DNA from 2 places in the Kitasatospora sp. NPDC094019 genome. Region 2 is predicted to be linked to the other one. Evidence: predicted binding sites of a transcription regulator. Region 2 holds the regulator's gene; the other holds the start of a gene.
The links. The regulator HrcA, encoded in region 2, represses chaperone genes, less so after heat shock. The targets are predictions, from matches to a motif close to TTNGCACTCNGNNNNNCNGAGTGCNAA.
Positions count from the first base shown of each region.

Region 1: a site for HrcA is predicted at 4,142-4,168, ahead of groES (co-chaperone GroES). Genes of this name have one in related genera too.

Region 1 is NZ_JBIWIF010000006.1:165,988-177,221, forward strand. Features, by position in the region: gene ACIQ9P_RS15475 (WhiB family transcriptional regulator) at 289-615, shown strand; gene ACIQ9P_RS15480 (LysR family transcriptional regulator) at 782-1,783, opposite strand; gene groL (chaperonin GroEL) at 1,953-3,581, opposite strand; gene groES (co-chaperone GroES) at 3,695-4,000, opposite strand; gene ACIQ9P_RS15495 (methyltransferase domain-containing protein) at 4,257-5,486, shown strand; gene ACIQ9P_RS15500 (polysaccharide deacetylase family protein) at 5,462-6,400, opposite strand; gene ACIQ9P_RS15505 (hypothetical protein) at 6,500-6,766, opposite strand; gene tsaD (tRNA (adenosine(37)-N6)-threonylcarbamoyltransferase complex transferase subunit TsaD) at 6,763-7,854, opposite strand; gene rimI (ribosomal protein S18-alanine N-acetyltransferase) at 7,847-8,389, opposite strand; gene tsaB (tRNA (adenosine(37)-N6)-threonylcarbamoyltransferase complex dimerization subunit type 1 TsaB) at 8,512-9,168, opposite strand; gene ACIQ9P_RS15525 (hypothetical protein) at 9,365-9,985, shown strand; gene ACIQ9P_RS15530 (hypothetical protein) at 10,002-10,238, opposite strand; gene tsaE (tRNA (adenosine(37)-N6)-threonylcarbamoyltransferase complex ATPase subunit type 1 TsaE) at 10,386-10,883, opposite strand; gene ACIQ9P_RS15540 (alpha/beta fold hydrolase) at 11,040-11,234, opposite strand, start outside.
Region 2 is NZ_JBIWIF010000001.1:960,254-971,487, forward strand. Features, by position in the region: gene ACIQ9P_RS04530 (PhoH family protein) at 1-520, opposite strand, end outside; gene ACIQ9P_RS04535 (ribonuclease Z) at 714-1,634, opposite strand; gene ACIQ9P_RS04540 (histidine triad nucleotide-binding protein) at 1,637-1,990, opposite strand; gene ACIQ9P_RS04545 (S41 family peptidase) at 2,172-5,414, opposite strand; gene ACIQ9P_RS04550 (16S rRNA (uracil(1498)-N(3))-methyltransferase) at 5,493-6,242, opposite strand; gene dnaJ (molecular chaperone DnaJ) at 6,324-7,466, opposite strand; gene hrcA (heat-inducible transcriptional repressor HrcA) at 7,542-8,576, opposite strand; gene htpX (zinc metalloprotease HtpX) at 8,850-9,770, shown strand; gene ACIQ9P_RS04570 (hypothetical protein) at 9,890-10,477, shown strand; gene ACIQ9P_RS04575 (DUF2785 domain-containing protein) at 10,542-11,234, shown strand, end outside.

The DNA.
Region 1 (11,234 bases), on a different contig from region 2:
GGGCGCACGACCCGCACACCCGAGCGGCGCCCCGCGCGCCCATCGGCCACCCGATTGCCACGCTTGCGCCGGGTGACTCCCGGCCCGACAGTCATGCCCACTTTGCCCGTTTTTAGAGCTTTTGTATGGTCATTGACTGTTGTGCCACTCTGTGGGTGACTTGTCCATGGAGTTGCCGTAAGTCATATTTCCAGGTGTCCACACCGCGCCGGACGCCCCGCCGAGCCGACTCCAGCGCGACCCGCTGGTGACCGGCCCGCGGTCGACGACCTCTGAAGGGAATGAGCCATGGCAGATTTCTCCCGCCTCCCCGGCCCCAACGCGGATCTCTGGGACTGGCAGCTCTCCGCGGCCTGCCGCGGCGTGGACAGCTCCCTCTTCTTCCACCCCGAGGGAGAGCGCGGGGCCGCCCGCAGTTCACGCGAAGCCAGTGCCAAGGAGGTCTGCACCCGCTGCCCGGTCCGGACCGAGTGCGCCGCGCACGCCCTGGCGGTCCGCGAGCCGTACGGCGTCTGGGGCGGGCTCACCGAGGACGAGCGCGAGGAGCTGATGGGCCGCTCGCGCCACCGCCTGGCGGAGGTGCCGCTGGTCGCTCCGGGCGTGTCCCAGCAGTAGGCGGCCGGTTCCGCGCCGGGGAGGAGAAACGTTTCTTCTGCGGTTCTTCTGCGGTCGCCACGAGCCCTCGCGGCACCCCCTCCGGGCCCGGCGGCCCCGTCCGGGTGACGTCCGCCCGAAGCCCGGCCCGGCCCGACCCGGCGGCCGGGCGGGCGGGTCGGCGGCGTCAGCGCCCGGCGGCCGCCCCGGACAGCCGCTCCAGCATCAGCGCCACCGCCGGCACCTCGGCGAGGTCCGGCAGGGTCAGCGCGACCACCTGCCGCACCGCCGGCGCCCCCGAGGCGGCGTGCACCGCCACCGTCGCCACCCCGTCCGGGCGTACCGACTCCAGCGCCAGGCCGGGCAGCACCGCCACCCCGAGCCCGGCCGCCACCAGCCCGACCACGGCCGGGTAGTCGTCGGTGGCGAAGTCGATCCGCGGCTCGAAGCCGGCTCCCGCGCACAGCTCCACCAGATGACCCCGGCACTGCGGGCAGCCGGCGATCCACTGCTCCTCCGCCAGTTCGGCCAGTTCCACCGGCCCGCCGCGCCCGGCCAGCCGGTGCCCGGCGGGCAGCAGGCCGACCAGTGGGTCGTCCAGCAGCGGGGTGGCCACCAGATCGGACCAGTCGGCGCCGGCGCTCAGCTGCTGGGCCTCCAGATTGGCCTCGGCGCGCGCCTCCCGCGGCATGCCGTGCACGGGCGCGGCGGCGGTGACGGCGGCACCGGGGGCCTGCGGATAGCGGAAGGCGAGCGCGACCTCGCACTCGCCGCCGCGCAGCATCGCCAGCGACTCCGGCGGCTCCGCCTCGACCAGCGACACGCGGACCCCCGGATGGGTGCCCCGCAGCCGGGCGACGGCCGGAGGCACCAGGGTCGAACTGGCGGTCGGGAAGGACACCAGCCGGACCCGGCCGGCCCGCAGCCCGGCGATCGCGGCCACCTCCTCCTCGGCGGCGGAGAGTCCGGCGAGGATTCCGGTGGCATGCTTGAGCAGCACCCGGCCTGCCTCGCTGAGCTGCATCCCGCGGCCCGAACGGACCACCAGCGGGGTGTCCACGGACTTCTCCAGCGCCTTCATCTGCTGGCTGATGGCGGGCTGGGTGCAGCCCAGCTCACGAGCGGCGGCGGAGAAGGAGCCGGTGCGGGCGACGGCACGCAGGACGCGCAGGTGGCGGGCCTCGATCATGCCTCCAAGATATAAGGCATTCTTTGCAACAAGCAAAATTCAACTGATAGTTGAAGGATGGAACACACCGGCGCCGCCCCGGCCCGGCCCGGTCCCGCCGCAACGCCGGAGGCCCGGCCCGCCACCCCCAGCGGGGCGCGGACCGGGCCTCCGGTCAGTGCGTCGGGCCTCAGTGCGAGTGGCCGTGACCGCCGTGCGAGTGACCGGCCTCGGCCTCCTCCTCCTTCTTCTCCACCACGAGGGTCTCGGTGGTGAGGAGCAGGGAGGCGATCGAGGCGGCGTTCTCCAGGGCGGAGCGGGTGACCTTGACCGGGTCGATGACGCCGGCCTTCACCAGGTCGCCGTACTCGCCGGTGGCGGCGTTGTAGCCCTGGCCCAGCTCCAGCTCGGCGACCTTGGAGGTGATGACGTAGCCCTCCAGGCCGGCGTTCTGGGCGATCCAGCGCAGCGGCTCGTGCAGCGCCTTGCGGACGACCGCGACACCGGTGGCCTCGTCGCCGGTCAGGCCCAGGCCCTCGTCCAGCACCTTGGCGGCGTGGACCAGCGAGGCGCCACCACCGGCGACGATGCCCTCCTCGACCGCGGCGCGGGTCGCCGAGATGGCGTCCTCCAGGCGGTGCTTGCGCTCCTTCAGCTCCACCTCGGTGGCGGCACCGACGCGGATGACACAGACGCCGCCGGCCAGCTTGGCCAGGCGCTCCTGCAGCTTCTCGCGGTCCCAGTCCGAGTCGGTGTTGGCGATCTCGGCCTTGATCTGGCCGACGCGGCCGGCCACGGCCTCGGAGTCACCGGCACCGTCGACGACGATCGTCTCGTCCTTGGTGACGGTCACGCGGCGGGCGGAGCCCAGCACGTCCAGACCGGCCTGGTCGAGCTTGAGGCCGACCTCCTCGGAGATCACGGTGCCGCCGGTGAGGACGGCCAGGTCGCCGAGGATCGCCTTGCGGCGGTCGCCGAAGCCCGGGGCCTTCACGGCCACCGCGTTGAAGGTGCCGCGGATCTTGTTCACCACGAGGGTGGACAGCGCCTCGCCGTCGACGTCCTCGGCGATGATCAGCAGCGGGCGGGAGGTGCCGCCCTGCAGGATCTTCTCCAGCAGCGGCAGCAGCTCCTGGATGGAGGAGATCTTGCCCTGGTTGATCAGGATGTACGGGTCCTCGAGGATCGCCTCCTGCCGCTCCGCGTCGGTGACGAAGTACGGCGACAGGTAGCCCTTGTCGAACTGCATGCCCTCGGTGAAGTCCAGCTCCACGCCGAAGGTGTTCGACTCCTCGACGGTGATGACACCGTCCTTGCCGACCTTGTCGATCGCCTCGGCGATGAGCTCGCCGACCTGGGTGTCCTGGGCGGAGAGGCTCGCGACGGCGGCGACGTCGTCCTTGCCCTCGATCTCGCGGGCGACCGACAGCAGGTGCGCGGAGACGGCGGCGACGGCCTTGTCGATGCCCTTCTTCAGGGCGGCCGGGCCGGCGCCGGCGGCGACGTTGCGCAGACCCTCGTTGACCAGGGCCTGGGCCAGCACGGTGGCGGTGGTGGTGCCGTCGCCCGCGACGTCGTTGGTCTTGGTGGCGACCTCCTTGACGAGCTGCGCGCCAAGGTTCTCGTACGGGTCGTCGAGCTCGACCTCACGGGCGATGGTGACACCGTCGTTGGTGATGGTCGGGGCGCCGAACTTCTTGTCGATGACGACGTTGCGGCCCTTGGGGCCGATGGTCACCTTGACGGTGTCGGCCAGCTTGTTGACACCGCGCTCGAGCGAGCGGCGGGCGTCCTCGTCGAACTGCAGGATCTTCGGCATGTTCCCTATTCCTTCGGGGTGCGGCCGTCGCCGGCCGCTCGACTACGTGAACCAACAGCCACGCCCCGGCCCCTGTCACTAGGGACACGGATCCGGGGCGTGGCTGAACGCTTTTACTTCTCGATGATCGCGAGAACGTCGCGCGCGGAGAGCACCAGGTACTCCTCGCCCTGGTACTTCACCTCGGTGCCGCCGTACTTCGAGTACAGGACGATGTCACCCACGGCGACGTCGAGCGGAAGACGCTGGCCGTCCTCGAAGCGGCCCGGGCCGACAGCCAGGACGACGCCCTCCTGGGGCTTCTCCTTGGCGGTGTCCGGGATAACCAGGCCGGAGGCCGTGGTGGTCTCGGCGTCGAGCGGCTGGACCACAATGCGGTCCTCGAGCGGCTTGATGGCAACCTTGCTGCTGGTGGTCACGTCCGAGCTCCCCTTCGGAGATTACGGGGTTTTCTAACGGGTAGGGGCGAACTCGCGGATCTGCCGTCGCGGGGGTCAGACACGCACTTTCGCGTTAGCACTCCCCCGGTGGTGAGTGCTAGTGATGACCATAGGCGGCCGTTAGCACTCAGTCAACCAGAGTGCCAACGCCACGCGGGCCGGTCCCGTCCGACGCCCCCGCGCCCGAACCGCGACCGCCCCGATCCCGCCCGGGGACCCGGCGCCCCGGGCCCCCGTGACCGGGGAGAATGGGCGGGTGGAGAACGACGACCTGCGGGCCCTGCTGACCGAGCGGGGCCAGGCCCTGCTCGCCGAACTGCGCGAGTTCGCGCCCGAGGAGGAGCTGGCGCTGGCCACCCGGCTGCGCAAGGAGCACCCCGCCGAGCTGGTGTCGGCCGCCTTCGGCCAGGCCCGGCTGCGCCAGCGGGCCCGGGCCAAGTTCGGCGCCGACGCCGATCTCATGTACTTCACGCCCAACGGCGTCGAGCAGTCCACCCGGCGCGAGGTCGCCGAGTGGCGGGCCGAGCGGTTCGCCGGACTCGGGGTGAAGCGGCTGGCCGATCTCTGCTGCGGCATCGGCGGCGACGTCCTGGCGCTGGCCCGGGCCGGCATCGAGGTGCTGGCCGTCGACCGGGACCCGGCGGCCTGTGCCGCCCTCACCGCCAACGCGGCCGCCCTCGGCCTCGCCGAGCTGGTCGAGGTGCGCTGCGCGGACGTCGCCGAGGTCGACGTCACCGGCTACGACGCGGTCTTCACCGACCCCGCCCGGCGCACCGCGCGCGGCCGGGTCTTCGATCCCGAGGCGTACGCCCCGCCGCTGTCCTGGGCGATCGAGGCCGGTCGGCGCGCCCCCGTCGGCGCGCTCAAGGTGGCGCCCGGGATCCCGCACGAGGCCGTGCCGGCCGACGCCGAGGCCGAGTGGGTCTCGGACCACGGCGACGTCAAGGAGGCGGTGCTCTGGTTCGGCACCCGGGCCGGGCATCCGCACCGCGCCACCCTGCTGCCGCGGCGGGCCGGCCTCACCGGCGGCGACCTGCCCGATCCCCCGGCCGGACCGGTCGGCCGCTACCTGTACGAGCCGGACGGCGCCGTGATCCGCGCCCACCTGGTCGCCGAGGTGGCCGGGCTGGTGAACGGGCGGCTGATCGATCCGAAGATCGCCTACCTGACCTCCGACGAGCTGGTCGACACCCCGTACGCGCACGCCTTCGAGCTCACCGACGTGCTGCCGTTCCACATCAAGAAGCTCAAGGCGCTGCTGCGCGAGCGGAAGGTCGGCACGGTGGTGATCAAGAAGCGCGGGATGGCGATCACCCCGGAGGAACTGCGCCGGCAGCTGCGGCCCACCGGTCCGAACGCCGTCACGGTGGTCCTCAGCCGCACCGACAACGGCCCGCTGATGATGCTGGGCCACCCCGTCACCGGACCGGCCGCGGCCGTTCAGGCGGCCGGCGCCTCGATGTAGTCCTCCAGCCGGGCCACCGCGAAGCCCTGCTCCTGGATCCGGGCCAGCAGCTCGCCGAACATCTGCGTCATCGTCTCGCCCTTGAGGTCCTTCGGGCCCCGGAAGTGGGCGAGCACGATGTCGCCGGGCCGCAGCTTCTTGTCCGCGGCCTGGTACTGCATGTCGTGGATCTGCATCGACTCGCGCCACAGCACCACGGCCCTCGGCCCGCACTGCTGCACCGCGGTGTTGAGCGCCGGCGTGTTGGCGCCGTCCCCGTACGGCGGGCGGAACAGCAGCGGCGGGGTGCCGTACTGCTGGGTGAGCGCGGCCTGGGCGTCGCAGATCTCGGACTTCTGCTTCTCCGGCGGCACCTTGCTCAGCTGGGCGTGGTCCACGGTGTGGTTGTGGACGTGGTTGCCGAGGGCCTGGAGGCGCTTGAAGTAGCCGTAGTCGTCCTTGACGATGTCGCGGGTCAGGAACATCGACACCGGCACCTTGAGGTCGGTCAGCATCTCGACGAACTTCGGGTCCTTCTCGGCACCGTCGTCGATGGTGACGAAGACGACCTTGTCGGGGGTCCTCACCTCGCTGAACACCGGGACCGGCCCGGTCCGCGCGAGCTTCACCGGCTTGTCGGCGGGCGCGGGCGGCGCCGGCGGCAGCGGCGTGAGGTGCCACTTCGCCCACGCGGCGGCGTCCCCGGCGGCCGGGCCGCCCCCGGTCGGGGACGCGGTCGGAGCCGGGCTCCCGGACCGCGAGGGCGCCGGGGCGGCCGTCCCCGGGGAACCGCCCGTCGGGGAGGCGCCCGCCGGGACCAGCGCGGCCGAGGCCGCGCCGCTGCCGCCGTCGCTCGTGCACCCGGTGACGGCGGCCAACAGGGCCAGCACCCCCGCCGCGTACACCGTCGTCCTGCCCCGTGCCTGCGTGTTCACCGCGCCCTGCTCCCCGCTCCCGTGCCGCGACCTCGATCACTAGCACGGTAACGGTCGGACGTTCGGTTCCCGGTCGGGCGTGCGAACGGCTACGGGCGACTACTCCACATGCTCGCTGGTGAAGGACCAGCGGTGCGCCGGACGGCCCAGCAGGGCGGTGGGCGGCTCCGGCACCGGGACCGGCTCGCCGGACCACCAGGTGATCAGCAGCACCCGGTCCCCGGGGGCGGCGAGCAGCTCGGCGCGGAGCAGCCCGGCCGAACCGCGCAGCGCGGGCAGTGCCGTCCCCCGGACCCAGCCGGAGAGCTCGGCGCCCCGGCCGTCTGCGGCCCTGGCCTCCCACATCGCGGCGGTGGTGGGGCTCACCGCCGCTCCCCGGTCAGGGCCTCGTACGCCTGCCCGTGGAAGTCGGTGTGCGGCACGTGGACCTCGGTGACCGGCAGCGAGGAGTCCGCCGACAGGTCGAGCGAGGACGGCGCCCGGTCCCGCCAGACCATCTCGCTGCCGAGCGCGGCGACCATCGCCCCGTTGTCGGTGCACAGGCCCGGACGCGGCACCCGGAGCCGGATGCCGGCCCGGTCGCAGCGCTGCTGGGCCATCTCGCGGAGCCGGGAGTTGGCCGCGACACCGCCGCCGATCATCAGGTGGTCGACGCCGCTGTCCTTGCACGCCTTGACGGCCTTGCGGGTGAGCACGTCGGTGACCGCCTCCTGGAAGGACGCCGCGACGTCCGCGACCGGCACCTCCTCGCCGGCCCGGCGCTTCGCCTCCACCCAGCGGGCGACGGCGGTCTTCAGACCGGAGAAGGAGAAGTCGTACTCCGGGTCCTTGGGACCGGTCAGGCCGCGCGGGAAGGCGATCGCCTTCGGGTCGCCCTCGCGGGCCCTGCGGTCCACCACCGGGCCGCCGGGGAAGCCCAGCCCGAGCACCCGGGCCACCTTGTCGAAGGCTTCGCCGGCCGCGTCGTCGATGGTCGCGCCGAGCGGGCGGACGTCGGTGGTGATGTCCTCGCTCAGCAGCAGCGAGGAGTGCCCGCCGGAGACCAGCAGGGCCATCGTCGGCGAGGGCAGGCGGCCGTGCTCCAGCTGGTCCACGCAGATGTGCGAGGCGAGGTGGTTGACCCCGTACAGCGGCTTGTCGAGGGCCCACGCGTACGCCTTGGCGGCGCTCACGCCGACCAGCAGCGCGCCGGCCAGGCCCGGTCCGGCGGTGACGGCGATGCCGTCCAGGTCGCTCGCCCTGACGCCCGCGGTGTCCAGGGCGCGCTGGATCGTCGGGACCATCGCCTCCAGGTGCGCGCGGCTGGCGATCTCGGGGACGACGCCGCCGAAGCGGGCGTGGTCGTTGACGCTGGAGGCCACCGCGTCGGCCAGCAGGGTGGTGCCGCGCACGATGCCGACGCCGGTCTCGTCGCAGGAGGTCTCGATGCCGAGGACGAGCGGTTCGTCAGCCATGGGGGGTGTCCTTCTTCACATCCGGTCGCGGGTGGTCCGCGGGTTCGTCGAGGTCGTCGGGGGCCGCGGCGGAGGCGGCGGGGTCGGCCGGGACGGCCGTGAGGTCGAGCCGCATCACCAGCGCGTCGATGCCGGCCGGCTGGTAGTAGCCGCGCCGGATGCCGACCGGCTCGAAGCCGAAGCGCTCGTAGAGGCGCTGCGCGCGGGTGTTGTCCACCCGCACCTCCAGCAGCAGGTCCGCGCAGCCGCGCCGGGCCGACTCCCGGACCAGGTCCGCGAGCAGCGCCGCGCCGAGCCCGGTGCCCTGGTGGCGTCCGTCGACCGCGATGGTCTGCACGTCGCCGTCGCCGCCCACCGCCATCAGCCCCGCGTAGCCGACGACCGCGCCGTCCGGGGTGACGGCGACGGTGTAGTGCCGGGTGCCGCCGGGGTGGGCCTCGGCCAGCTCGGACCAGAACATGCCGGCCGACCAGGCGTCCTCCGGGAACAACTCCTGCTCCAGCAGCAGTACCGGGGCGATGTGCCACCAGCGCATCGGGCGCAGCCGGGCGGCGGGAGCCCGGTCCGCCGGGACCCGGTCGGCCGGCGCGCGGTCGTCCGGGGCCGGAGCGGCGGCACCGGGGCCGACGGTGCCGGGCCGGGCGGTGCTCGGGCCGGTCACGCCGGGAGCACCGCCTTGTAGCCGGCCGGCACCTGGGCGTCCGGGCGGCGCAGGTAGAGCGGGGCGTTGGGCAGCAGGGCCCGGCCGGCGGCCAGCTCGGCGACGGCGAACGCGGCGAGCGCGCCGGCCGAGACGTGCTCGGGGCCGTGCGCCCCCGGGAAGCTGTCCGGGTAGAGCAGCGCGCCGGCGCCGACCGACCGCGCCGGAGGGGTCAGCTCGCCCGGGCGGTCCACCGACGGCCCCTCGGTCCGCCGGCCCTCGGCGTCGTAGGCGGCCCAGTAGACCTCCTTGCGGCGGGCGTCGGTGGCCACCGTGAACGGCTCGCCGGCCAGCCCCTCGGCGCGGGCCGCGTGGGCGATCGCGTCCAGCGTGCAGACGCCGTGCACGGGCAGGCCGAGCGCGTGGCCCAGCGCGGCGGCGGTCACCAGGCCGACCCGCAGGCCGGTGTACGGGCCGGGGCCCACGCCGACCGCGATGTCGGTCAGCCGGTGCCGGTCGACACCGGCCTCCCGGAGCACCCGGTCGATCGCGGGGATCAGGAGTTCGCCGTGGCGCCTGGCGTCGACCTGGTCGGTCTCGGCGAGGACGGCCGTGCCGTCGTGGACGGCGGCGGTGACGGCGGGGGTAGCGGTGTCGAACGCGAGCAGCAGCACGGGTCAAGGTTAGACCGCCGGGCCGGTGCCCGGTCCGGCGCCGGTCCCCGGTGGCACGGCCGGGCACGTGCTCCGCCCGATCGAAAACCGGGCCGACTCCGGAACACACGTCCGACGCGATGCGGACCGGACGGGCGAACCTGGCACGATGGGGCCGACGGTTTCGGGACGGCGGTGGGAGCGGCACGTGGCGAAGATGGGTCCTGGAGTGGTGGTCACCGGGCTGACCCTGGGAGCCCTGGCGGTGGTGAGCCTGCTGGCCTTCCAGGCCAACGGCGCCCAGGACCGGGCGGTCGCCGCGAACCCGACCACGAGCACGGCCGCCACCTCCGGCGGGCCGGCCGCCTCGGCCGCCCCGACCGCCGCGCCCACGCCGACCGCCCCGACCCTGCCCACGGCGGGCACCGGCACCGGGCTGCGGGTCGTCTACTCGGTCGCCACGCACTACGTGTGGCTGATCGACCCGAAGAAGACCCCGCAGGTGTTGGCGGTCTTCCCGGTGACCCCGGGCACGGTCGAGCCGGCCCCCGGCAGTTACCCCGTGTACAGCCGGACCCCGACCGGCACCGGCACCGACGGCAAGCAGATCGAGCACGTGGTGCGCTTCGCGCAGCAGAACGGCGTGGTGTTCGGCTTCAGCGCCGCCGTCGACGGCGCCACCGGCTCGGCGCCGGCCGTCCCGGCGCCCACCGCGGCCGCGTCCTCCCCCGCCGCCTCGGCGGCGGGCAAGACCGGCGGCATCCGCAGCAGCCGCGCGGACGGCCAGTTGCTCTGGGACTTCGCGCCGAAGGACACCAAGGTCGTCGTGATCCCCTGACCGGGGGCGACAGCCGTCAGGCGGCGCGGCGGGTCTCGTGCGCGCCGCCGCTCGACGGCGACGGTCCGGACGTCCCGGAGCCCTCGCCCCACGCGGGGTCGGCCGGACGGCGTTCGGGCGGGGTGGAGATCGCCTCCGCCGCCGCGCAGGCGGCCAGCAGGGCCCGCATCGGCTCCCCCGCGGCACGGCGGGCGGGCTCCTCGGCCCCGGTTCCGCGCGGTGCGCGCTCCGGGGCGGGCGTGGTGCTCGGCATGGCGCCTCCTAGTTAGGCAGACCTAACCTCAACAACCATCCCACCACGCCCGGGACCTCGATCGCAACATCTTCCCGACAGGCCGTCGGCAAACAATCGCGCGACGGGGCCGCCCCGGCACGCCGTCCGGCACGGTCCCGGCCCGCCTCAGACCAGCACGGTGAGGTCCGTGCTGTCCCAGCGGGTGCCGACACCGGTCAGTTCCACCCGGCGCGGGTCCAGGTCGTCCCCGGCCGCCTCGGCGCCGATCGCGCGTCCGATCCGGACCTCCAGGCGGTTCTCCGAGAGCCGCTCGACCTTGCCCTCGCCCCACTCGACCACCACCACCGACTCGGGCAGCGAGACGTCGAGGTCGAGGTCCTCCATCTCGTCGAGGTCGCCGCCCAGCCGGTACGCGTCGACGTGCACCAGCGCCGGGCCGCCCACCAGCGAGGGGTGCACCCGGGCGATCACGAAGGTCGGCGAGGTGACCGCCCCGCGCACCCCGAGCCCCTCGCCGAGGCCCCGGGTCAGCGTGGTCTTGCCCGCCCCCAGCTCGCCGGAGAGCAGCACGAGGTCCCCCGGCCGCAGGAGCGCGGCCAGCTCCCGGCCGAGCCGGCCCATCCGGTCGGGGGTGGCGACGGTGAGAGAGGCGTGGGAGCCCATGCGCGAATCAAGCCCTTCGGTCCGTACGGCGGCGCTCCGGTCCTCGGGCGCCCCCGCTACCGTGCCACATCCCCGGCGCCGCCCGCGCCGGGCCCGCCCCGGCACCGAACGGCCGGGGCCCGGAACGGCCGGGCTCGGGACGGCCGGGGCCCGGGACTACGCCGGTTCGCCGACCTGGGGCGGCAGCGGCGCCGCGCCGCGGAAACGGGCGGCCCGGTCGAACAGCTCGGCCAGGTGGCGGTCGACCAGGTCGGGGCGCTCCAGCATCACCAGGTGCCCGGCGTCCTCGACCAGGACGAGCTCGGCCCCCGGCAGCTGCTCGGCCATCACCTCGCCGTGGCCGGGCGGGGT
Region 2 (11,234 bases):
GGACGGCCTTGGCCATCGCGAGGTAGGTCTTGCCGGTGCCGGCCGGGCCGAGGCCGAAGACGATCGTGTGCTTGTCGATGGCGTCGACGTAGCGCTGCTGGTTGAGGGTCTTCGGGCGGATGGTCCGGCCCCGGTTGGACAGGATGTTCGCGGTGAACACCGTCGACGGCGCCGGGCTGTCCGGGTCGTCGACGCCGCTGCGGATCATGGCGATGGAACGCTCCACGGAGTCCTCCGTGAGGGGCTGGCCGGTGCGCAGCACCAGCATCATCTCGCTGAACAGCTGCTTGACGAGGGCGACCTCGGCGCGCTCGCCGGTCGCGGTCACCTCGTTGCCCCGGACGTGGATGTCGGCGGTGGGGAAGCCCCGCTCGATCACCCGCAGCAGCGAGTCGGCGGTGCCGAGCAGGGTGACCATCGGATGCTTCTCGGGGATGACGATGCGGGCGCTGACCCGGCCGTCCTCGGCCGGTTCGGGGCGCGGCTGTCCGTTCGTACGGGTCTGCGATGTGTCACTCATAGGTCGGCGCTGGGGCCTGCCTCATCCCATCCGTGTCTCGTGTGCCGCTCGGTCTCTCCGGGGCACCAGGGTACGCCGCGCACGTGATCGCCGCGGCGGGCGGCGGGGCCGCACCCGACGATGCTGCGGCAGAACGCCGGGCGGCGCGAGCGGTTTTCCACGCTGTTCACCGCGGCCCTGACGGGTGGGCGCCTCACTTGTGCCGGGGCGGTACTGGTACCCGGGCGAGGTCCTCGGCAAGCACGATCGGCCCGTCGAAATGCTTGCGGGCGTCGGCGAGGTGCTGGCCGAGGTCGGGATAGCGCTGCGAGAAGTGGGTCAGCACCAGGGTGCGGACACCCGCCTCGGCGGCGACCTTGGCGGCCTGGCCCGCGGTGAGGTGGCCGTGGTCCTCGGCCAGCCCGGCGTCCGCGTCGGAGAAGGTCGCCTCGACGACCAGCAGGTCGGCGCGCTCGGCCAGCTCGTGGACGCCCTCGCAGAGCCGGGTGTCCATGACGAAGGCGAACCGCTGCCCGGGCCGGGGCTCGCTGACCTCCTCCAGGGTGATCCGCCGCCCGTCCACCTCGATCGCGCCCTGGTGCTGGAGCCGGCCGGTGTCGGGGCCGGCGATGCCCAGGGCGGCCAGCCGTTCGGGCACCAGCCGGCGGCCGTCCGGCTCGCTCAGCCGGTAGCCGAAGGACTCGACCGGGTGCGAGAGCCGGACCGCCTCCAGCGCGAAGCGGGCGCCGGGCGCGGGCAGCGGGCCCGGCTCCTCGATCGGCCGGGGCCGCAGCACGGCCGTCTCGTGGAAGGCGGTGGCGTACCGCAGCCGCTCGAAGTACACCTCGCCGGAGGCCGGGAAGTAGACGTCCACCGGGTGCGGGACCCGGTCCAGGTTGATCCGCTGGATCACCCCGGCCAGGCCCAGGCTGTGGTCGCCGTGGAAGTGCGTGACGGCGATCCGGGTGAGCTGGGTGGCCGAGACCCCGGCGCGCAGCATCTGCCGCTGGGTCCCCTCCCCGGGGTCGAAGAGCAGGCCCTCGCCGTCCCAGCGCAGCAGGTAGCCGTTGTGGTTGCGGTGCCGGGTCGGAACCTGACTTGCGGTCCCGAGGACGACGAGTTCGCGCTGCGACACGCCTAGACCATGCGCTCGGTCATGGAGGTGCCGGCGAGCACGTGGACGTGCGCGTGGAAGACCGTCTGGCCGGCGCCGGCGCCGGTGTTGAAGATCAGCCGGTAGTCCTCGACGCCCTCGTCCGCGGCGACCCGGCCCGCCTCGGCGAGCAGTTCGCCGGCGATGTCGGGTTCCGCCTCGGCCAGCGCGGCCGCGTTCGGGTAGTGGGCGTGCGGGATCACCAGGACGTGCACCGGGGCCTTCGGGGCGATGTCGCGGAAGGCGAGGGTCCGGTCGGTCTTCCGGACCACGGTGGCCGGGATCTCGCCCGCCACGATCTTGCAGAACAGGCAGTCGGGCTGCGGCTCGCCGGCCATCGGGATCTCCTCGCGGGATGCTGGTGCAGGTCTGGTGGGAGCGTACGGCGGCATGCTAGCCGAGCCCCGCCGTCGCCCGCCGGTACTCCCCGCACCGGTGCCCCCGCCGCCCCGCGCCCTCGGCGGGGGCCGCCCCGGAGCGGGAGGCCGGGCCGGACCCGGCCTCCCGCCGCCGCACCGGCTACGCCTCCCAGGGCAGCACCGGCGGGGTCTTCGCCGGCCGCTCGGCGAGCGCCGCCAACGCGATCCGCACCCCCTCGGCGAGCTGCGGGTCCTCCCCCGCCGCCCAGGCGTGCGGCGGGAACGGCACCTCCACGTCCGGGTCCACCCCGTGGTTCTCCAGGCCCCAGCCGCGCTGCTCCGACCAGAACGCGTACTTCGGCTGGGTCACCAGCGTCCCGTCCACCAGCGAATAGCGGCTGTCGATGCCGATCACCCCGCCCCAGGTGCGGGTACCGACGACCGGGCCGATCCCCAGCGCCTGGATCGCCGCGTTGACGATGTCGCCGTCCGAGCCCGAGTACTCGTCCGCCAGCGCGACCACCGGGCCGCGCGGCGCGTCCTCCGGGTACGGCGAGGGACTGGCGGCGTCCCGGGCGACGCCCCAGCCGACGATCCGCCGGGCCAGCTTCTCGACCACCAGCTGCGAGGTGTGCCCGCCCCGGTTGCCCCGGACGTCGACGACCACGCCTTCCCGGGCCATCTCCGAGCGCAGGTCGCGGTGGATCTGCGCCCAGCCGGTGGTCTGCATGTCGGGGATGTGCAGATAGCCGAGCCGGCCGTCCGACAGCTCCCGGACGGCGGCCCGCCGCCCGGCCACCCAGTCGTGGTAGCGCAGCGCCTCGTCGTCGGCGAGCGGGACCACCACCGGGTACCGCTGGTCGGTGCCGTCCTTCCCCGCGACCGTCAGCTCGACCGGCTGCCCGGCGGTGCCGGCCAGCAGCGGCGCCGGGCCGGTCACCGGGTCCACCGGGCGGCCGTTGACCGCCAGCACCGCGTCCCCGGGGCGGACGGCCGCGCCCGGGGCGGCCAGCGGTGAGTGCGCCCGGGGGTCGGAGGACTCCCCCGGCAGGATCCGCGCGACCCGCCACACCTCGCCGTCCCGGACCAGGTCCGCGCCCAGCAGGCCCTGCCGGCGGGCCGCCTCGGTGTGGAGCCCGTGCGGCACCACGTACGCGTGCGAGGTGCCCAGCTCGCCGTGCACCTCCCAGAGCAGGTCCACCAGGTCGTCGTGCGAACCGAGCCGCTCCACCAGCGGCCGGTAACGGGCCAGCACCCCGGCCCAGTCCACCCCGCCGAGGTCGGGACGCCAGAAGTTGTCCCGCATCAGCCGGCCGTTCTCGTCGTACATCTGCCGCCACTCGGCCGCCGGATCGACCGTCACCCGGAGCCGGTCCAGGTCGACGTCGATCTCGTCGTCCTCGCCGGACGCCTTGTGGTCGGCGGGCACGATCCGCAGCTCGCCCTCGTCCAGCACCGCGAGCCGGGTGCCGTCCCCGCTCACCGCGAACGCGTCCAGGCCGTCCACCAGCTGCTCCGCCCGGCGCTTGCGGAAGTCGAAGCGCTCCAGGGTCGGCCGCGGGCGCTCGTCCTCCAGCGAGGCGGCCTCGTCGCCCAGCTCGCCGAGCAGCGGGACCCTGGTCCACAGCACGCCGTCCTTGGCGGCCCGCAGGACGCCGAAGCGGCCGCCCTCGACCGGGAACGCCACGATCCGGTCGGCGATGCCGTCCAGGTCGACCCGGGTCGCCGGCGGCGCGTCCGCCGCGCCCTCCTCGCCGTCCGCCCGGCGGCCCTTCGGCTCGTCGTCCTCCCCGCCGGCCGGTCGGCCGCCCCGGCGCGGCCCGAACGGCGACGGCGTGTCGGCGGCCAGCGTGATCAGGTACGGGCGGCAGCCGTTGGGGAAGGACAGGTCGAAGACGTGCGAGTCGTACACCGGGTCGAAGCTGCGGACCGAGAGGAACGCCAGGTGCCGGCCGTCGGCGGTGAACGCCGGGGAGGTGTCGACGAACCGCTGCGGGGTGGCCTCGGAGACCGTCCGGGTGGCCAGGTTGGCCAGCACGATCTGGCGCAGCGACCACGGCCCGAGGGTCGGCTGCGACCAGGCCAGCCAGGCCGAGTCCGGGCTGAACGCCAGGCCGCTGACCTCGCCGTCGGTGCTGTGCGCCAGCTCGTGCACGGCGCCGTCGGCCAGGCCCACCAGCAGCACCCGGCCGTCGTGCGCGCCGACCGCCAGCTGCTTGCCGTCCGGGGAGACCAGCAGCGAGCGGACCCGGCCCAGCCGGCCGGCGGCCAGTCGGCGGCGCTCGGCGCCGAGCACTGCGGGCGCGTACTCGATCGCGTCCTCGCCCTCGGCGTCGGTCACCCACACCACGCCCTGGGCGGCGTCCTCGCCGGCCGGGCCGGGCACCACCCGGGCCAGCCGGCCGCGCACGCCCGGCGTCTCGTCCAGTACCCGGGCCGGGCCCTCCCGGTGGGTCAGCCAGTGCACGGAACCTCGCACCACCACGGCCCCGGCCCGCCCGGTGCGGTCCGGGGCGGCGCCCTCCAGCCAGTGCGCGGCGGACACCGGGCGGGGGCGGCGGCCGGTGCGCGGACCGGACGGGCGGACGTCCAGGCGGCGCGGCTCGGCACCGTCGAGGTCCTCCAGCAGCCACAGGTCGCCGGCGCTGTGCCAGACCACCCGGCTCCCGTCGGTGGTGGCGGTGCGGGCGTAGAAGCCCTCCGGCGAGATGCCGTGCCGGCGCAGGTCGGAACCGTCCGGGAGGCTGGAGTACAGCGCGCCGACGCCCTCGTGGTCGGAGAGGAAGGCGATCCGCCCGCCCACCCAGAGCGGCGACTCGATGTTCCCGTCCAGCTCCTCGTGCACGCGTTCGAAGCGGTCGGTGCCGATCCACAGCCGGCCGGTCCGCCCGCCCCGGTAGCGCTTCCACCAGGCCGGCTCGACGCTGTGGGCGGAGACCAGCAGCACCCGGTCGCCGCCGGGCTCGAAGGCCAGGCCGCCGACCGGCCCGTACGGCAGCCGGGCGGCCTCGCCGCCGTCCGGCGGCACCGCCAGCGCCCAGGTGCGGCGCAGCGAGGACTGGCCGGCGGCGGTGGTGGCGATCGGCCGGCCGTCGGCGGTCCAGCCGCGCAGCTGGGTCTGCGCGTCGCCCCAGTGGGTCAGCCTCCGGGACGGGCCGCCGTCCACCGGGACCAGGTGGACCTCGGGGGCGCCGTCCCGGGTGGAGGTGAAGGCGATGCGGCGGCCGTCCGGGGAGAACATCGGTCTGCGGACCGGACGGTGGTCGGCGGTCAGCCGCCAGGCCCGGCCGCCGTCGAGCGGGGCGAGCCAGACGTCGTTCTCGGCCACGAACGTGACCAGGTCGCCGTGCAGGTGCGGGTGGCGCAGGTAGGCGCCCTCGGGGGTGCTCTCGGGTTCGCTCACGGTCGCCACCCTAGGCAGGCGGGGGCGCGGCGCGCCCGCACTTCGCGGTCCGCGAAACCCCGACGGGGGACGCCGCCGTCAGGCCCAGCGGCCGGTGCGGCCCAGCAGCAGCGCGCCGGCCGCCACCCCGGCCGTGGAGGTGCGCAGCACCGAGGGGCCGAGCCGGTACGGCGCGGCGCCGGCCCCGGCGAAGACGGCCAGCTCCTCCGGCGAGACGCCGCCCTCCGGGCCGACCACGAGCACGAGGTCCCCGGTGTCCGGCAGGACCGCCCCGGCCAGCGGCTCGGAGCCCTCCTCGTGCAGCACCGCGGCGAACGCGGCGGCGGCCAGCACGGGGGCCAGCTGCCGGGTGGTCATCGCCTCGCGGACCTCGGGGAAGCGCAGCCGCCGGGACTGCTTGCCGGCCTCCCGCGCGGTGGCCCGCCACTTGGCGAGCGCCTTGGCGCCGCGCTCGCCCTTCCACTGGGTGATGCAGCGCGACGCCGCCCAGGGGATCACCACGTCCACGCCGACCTCGGTCATGGTCTCGACCGCCAGCTCGCCCCGGTCGCCCTTGGGCAGGGCCTGGACGACGACGATCCGCGGCGACGGCTCCGGCTCGCGCCGCACGGCCGTCACGGTGACCTCGATCGCGTCCTTGCCGTGCACCGCCGCGACGGTGCCGTCCACGCCGAGGCCCCGGCCGTCGGCCAGGGTGACCGCCTCGCCGGGCTCCAGCCGCTTCACCGCGGCGGCGTGCCGGCCCTCCGGCCCGTCCAGCCGGACGGACGCGCCCGGCGCGGCGGCGGCGATCCGCTCGGTGTCGACGACGAACACGGGCGCGGTCATGCGGGGAACCTCCGGGGTGGGAACGGGGACGGGAACGCGAAAGGGGTGCCGAGGAAGCCTCGGCACCCCCGCGCGGGACGGCTACCGGCCGTTGAAGGCGTCCTTCAGCCGGGAGAACAGCCCCTGCTGCCCGGGCGCGAACTGGCCGGACGGCCGCTCCTCGCCGCGCAGCACCGCCAGGCGGCGCAGCAGCTCCTCCTGCTCGGGGTCGAGCTTGGTGGGCGTCTGCACCTCGACATGCACTATCAGGTCGCCCCGGCCGCCGCCGCGCAGGTGCGTGATGCCCCGGCCGTGCAGCGGGATCGACTGGCCGGACTGGGTGCCGGGCCGGATGTCGACCTCCTCGATCCCGTCCAGGGTCTGCAGCGGCACCTGGGTACCGAGCGAGGCCGCCGTCATCGGGATGGTGACCGTGCAGTGCAGGTCGTCGCCGCGCCGCTGGAAGGTCGGGTGGCTGGTCTCGGCGATCTCGACGTAGAGGTCTCCGGCCGGGCCGCCGCCGGGGCCGACCTCGCCCTCGCCGGCCAGCTGGATCCTGGTGCCGTTGTCGACACCGGCCGGGATCTTGACGGTCAGGGTGCGACGGGCGCGGACCCGGCCGTCGCCGGCGCACTCCGGGCACGGGGTCGGCACGACGGTGCCGAAGCCCTGGCACTGCGGGCAGGGGCGGGAGGTCATGACCTGGCCCAGGAAGGACCGGGTGACCTGGGAGACCTCGCCCTTGCCGCGGCACATGTCGCAGGTCTGCGCGGAGGTGCCGGGCGCGGCGCCCTCGCCGCTGCAGGTGGTGCAGGTGACCGCCGTGTCGACCTGGAGTTCCTTGGTGGTGCCGAACGCGGCCTCCTCCAGGGTGATCTCCAGCCTGATCATGGCGTCCTGGCCGCGCCTGGTCCGGGAGCGCGGTCCGCGCTGGCCGGAGGCGGCGCCGAAGAAGGCGTCCATGATGTCGGAGAAGCCGAAGCCCGCCGCGCCCGCGCCGAAGCCGCCCGCGCCCGCGCCGCCGTTCGGCGAGAGCGGGTCGCCGCCGAGGTCGTAGACCTGGCGCTTCTGCGGGTCGGAGAGCACCTCGTAGGCGGCGTTGATCTCCTTGAACCGCTCCTGCGTCTTCGGGTCCGGGTTGACGTCCGGGTGCAGTTCGCGTGCCAGGCGCCGGAACGCCTTCTTGATCTCGTCCTGCCCCGCATCCCGTCGGACGCCGAGTACCGCGTAGTAGTCCGTGGCCACCAAATGCTCCGCTTGTTCCGCCTGTGTGAGTGCTTGCGACTTCGGGCGCCGTCAGCTGTCCGACGACGACCGTTCCTACGACTCGGCCAGAATCTGACCCACGTACCGTGCCACCGCTCGCACCGCCCCCATTGTGCCCGGGTAGTCCATCCGGGTCGGACCGATCACCCCCAGTTTGGCCACGCTCTCGTCGCCCGAACCGTAACCGACCGAGACGACCGAGGTGGAATTCAGCCCTTCGTAGGCGTTCTCGCGCCCGATCCGGACCGTCATCCCGGCGTCCGCGGTCTCACCCAGGAGGCGGAGCAGGACGACCTGCTCCTCCAGCGCCTCCAGCACCGGCTGGATGGTCAGCGGGAAGTCGTGGCCGAAGCGGGTCAGATTGGCCGTGCCGGCCAGCATGATCCGCTCCTCGCGCTGCTCCGCGAGGGTCTCGAAGAGCGTCGCCAGCACCGTCGACACGGTCGGCCGGTCGGCCGCATCGAACTGCGCGGGCAGCTCCTCCAGCAGCCCCGGGACGTCCGGGAGCCGCTGTCCGGCGGCCCGGGCGTTGATCCGGCCCCGGAGGTCCGCCAGCACGGTCTCGCCGACCGTGCCCGGGCAGTCCACCAGCCGCTGCTCGACCCGGCCGGTGTTCATGATCAGCACCAGCATCACCTTGGCCGGGGCCAGCGCGACCAGCTCGATGTGCCGCACCGTGGAGCGGCTCAGCGAGGGGTACTGCACCACCGCGACCTGGCGGGTCAGCTGGGCGAGCAGCCGCACCGTACGGGCGACCACGTCGTCGAGGTCCACCGCGCCGTCGAGGAAGTGCCGGATCGCCCGCCGCTCGGGCGCGCTCATCGGCTTGACCTCGGCCAGCTTGTCGACGAACAGCCGGTAGCCCTTGTCGGTGGGGATCCGCCCGGCGCTGGTGTGCGGCTGGTGGATGTAGCCCTCCTCCTCCAGCGCCGCCATGTCGTTGCGGACGGTGGCCGGGGAGACCCCGAGGTTGTGCCGCTCGACCAGGGCCTTGGAGCCGACCGGCTCCTCCGTCCCCACGTAGTCCTGGACGATCGCGCGAAGCACCGCGAGTTTGCGGTCGTCGAGCTGGCGGACCTCACCGGCCATGGGCACGCACCTCCGTCTTCACGCGTTGTCCGTTGTGACACACCGTCGTGGCATGTGTCCGTGTTCGAGCTGTCCGGTCCGACCCCGCGGGGCCCGGCCTTGGCACTCTGAACGCACGAGTGCCAGAACCGTACCTGCCAGTGTAAGGCCCGGGTCCGACGGCAGGAACGGCCCGGCCGGGGTGATCCTGCCCGCAGTCCACGGCGCGCGGGTGATGCCGCGGGGCCCGCCCGGTGGCAGCATCGGAAGCGGACGGCGAACGGAGGAGCAGAGATGACGAGCTCGGACCGGCACACCCGCTTCGCCCCCGACCGCGGCCTGACCGGCCGCATGGTGGGGACGATGTTCCTGATCGGCCTGCTGTACGTGGGATTCACCGGTCTGCTGATCGTGCTGCTGCGCGGCGCGTGGCCGATCGTCGTGCTGATCTCGGGCGGCCTGTTCGTCGCCCAGTTCTGGTTCAGCGACCGGATCACCGAACGGGCGATGGGCGCCCACCGGGTCACCCCGGAGCAGTACCCGCAGCTGCACGGCGCCGTCGACCGGCTCTGCGCGCTCGCCGACATGCCCAAACCCCGGGTGGCGGTCGCCGACAACGACATGCCGAACGCCTTCGCCACCGGCCGCAACCCGCAGAACGCGGTGGTCTGCGTCACCACCGGCCTGCTGCGCCGGCTGGAACCCGAGGAACTGGAGGGCGTGCTCGCCCACGAGCTGTCGCACGTCGCCCACCGGGACGTCGCCGTGATGACGGTGGCCGGCTTCCTCGGCGTCCTGGCCGGCGCGATGACCCGGATCGCCATGTACGGCGGCTTCATGGGCGGCGGGCGCAACAACAACGACTCCAATGCCGCGATCGCCGCCCTGGTGATCCCCCTGGTGTCGGTCGCCGTCTACGCGATCAGCTTCCTGCTGACCCGGCTGCTCTCCCGCTACCGCGAGCTGGCCGCCGACCGGGCCGCCGCCCAGCTCACCGGCCGGCCCAGCGCGCTGGCCTCGGCCCTCACCAAGGTGACCGGTCAGATCGCCGCCATCCCGACCCGGGACCTGCGCCAGTCGCAGGCGTACAACGCGTTCTACTTCGCACCCGCGCTCAGCGCCCGGGAGGCCGCCACCCAGTTGTTCTCCACCCACCCGTCGCTGGAGCAGCGGCTGGCCCAGCTGGCGAAGATCTCCTCCGACCTCGGCCGCTGATCCGTCCGGCCGCCCCACCACCGCCACCGCCCCTACCACCAGCACCGGTCCGGCCCTGCCCGTTCGGACCCGACCGCCCCGCCCGATCGCCCCGCACACCCCTGACCGGAAGGACCGTCGTGGGCATCCTCGACACGCTGTTCGGCCGCACCAAGCCCGTCAAGCCCGACCTCGACCAGCTGTTCGGCGTGCCGTCCGCCGCCCTCACCCTGGAGGCCGCGGCCGGCTTCCGGCCCACCGGGCTCGGCTCGGTCTGCTTCGCCTCCGTCGAGGGCGGCGCCTTCGACGAGGTCGAACGGCAGGTCCGGGCCCTGCTCGACGCCGACACCGAACGCGGCGGCGTCCCCGTCGAGGCGTCCAGGGACTCCTACGGCTACTCCTGGCTGCTCGCCCGGCACGCGCCCGACGAACTCCCGGCACTCGTCAACGACCTGCACGCGGTCAACAGCGAACTGGAGGCGCACGGCTTCGGCCCGCAGCTGCTCTGCTCGCTGGTCGGGTTCCGCGACGCCGACGGAAGGCGCCCGCTGGCCCTGGTCTACCTGTACAAACGCGGCACCTTCTACCCCTTCGCACCACTGCCCGGCGGCGGCGAGAAGCGCGACAACCCGCTGGAACTGGAGGTCAACGCGATGCTCGGCAACGATCTGCGGCTGGAGAAGGACCTCAGCCGCTGGTTCCCGGTCTGGGGCGCGCCCGGGCTGTGAACCGGGCCGCTCCCGGACCCGTAAACCGGTGGCCCGCGACCGCCCCCGCCTCTAGGGTCCGCCCGTGATCAACTGGACCGCCCTCGAATCCGCCGCCCCCACCCCCGAGACCCTCGCCGCCGTCAGCGACGCGCTGCGCTCGCCCGACCCGCACGTCCGCGACAGCCTCGCCTACGAGCAGCTGTGCCGCTGGGTACCGCAGCTCACGCCCGACCAGCGGCTGGCCCTCGGCGACGGGATGGCCGAACGCCTCACCGACCCCGGGATCCAGGCCCGCACCTTCGCCCCGCTGGTCCTCGCCGAACTCGCCGACCTCGGCACCCACCGCCCCGTCTGGCTGGACGCCTTCGGCCGCTGGTACACCGACGAGACCGACCTGCGCGGCTTCGACCCGGAACTCGGCTGGCTGCACGCGGTCGCCCACGGCGCCGACTACCTGGCCGCCCTCGGCCGCGGCCCGCTGCTCCCCGACCCGACCCCGCTGCTGGGCCTGGTCACCGCCCGGCTGCTGGCCCCCACCGACCACGTGCTGGACGCCATGGAGGACGACCGGCTCGGCCGCGCCGTCGCCCAGATCCTCACCCGCCCCGGGCTGACCGAGCGCCAGGCCCTCGGCTGGCTCGACCCGATCGCCGCGCAGCCGCCGCGCCGCCCCTCCGCGACCACCGGCGCCGTGCCCGCCGTCGTCTCCAACACCCTGCGCACCCTGCGGGCCGTCTACGTGCTCGCCGACCGGGGCGTGCGCATGGAGCGCGGC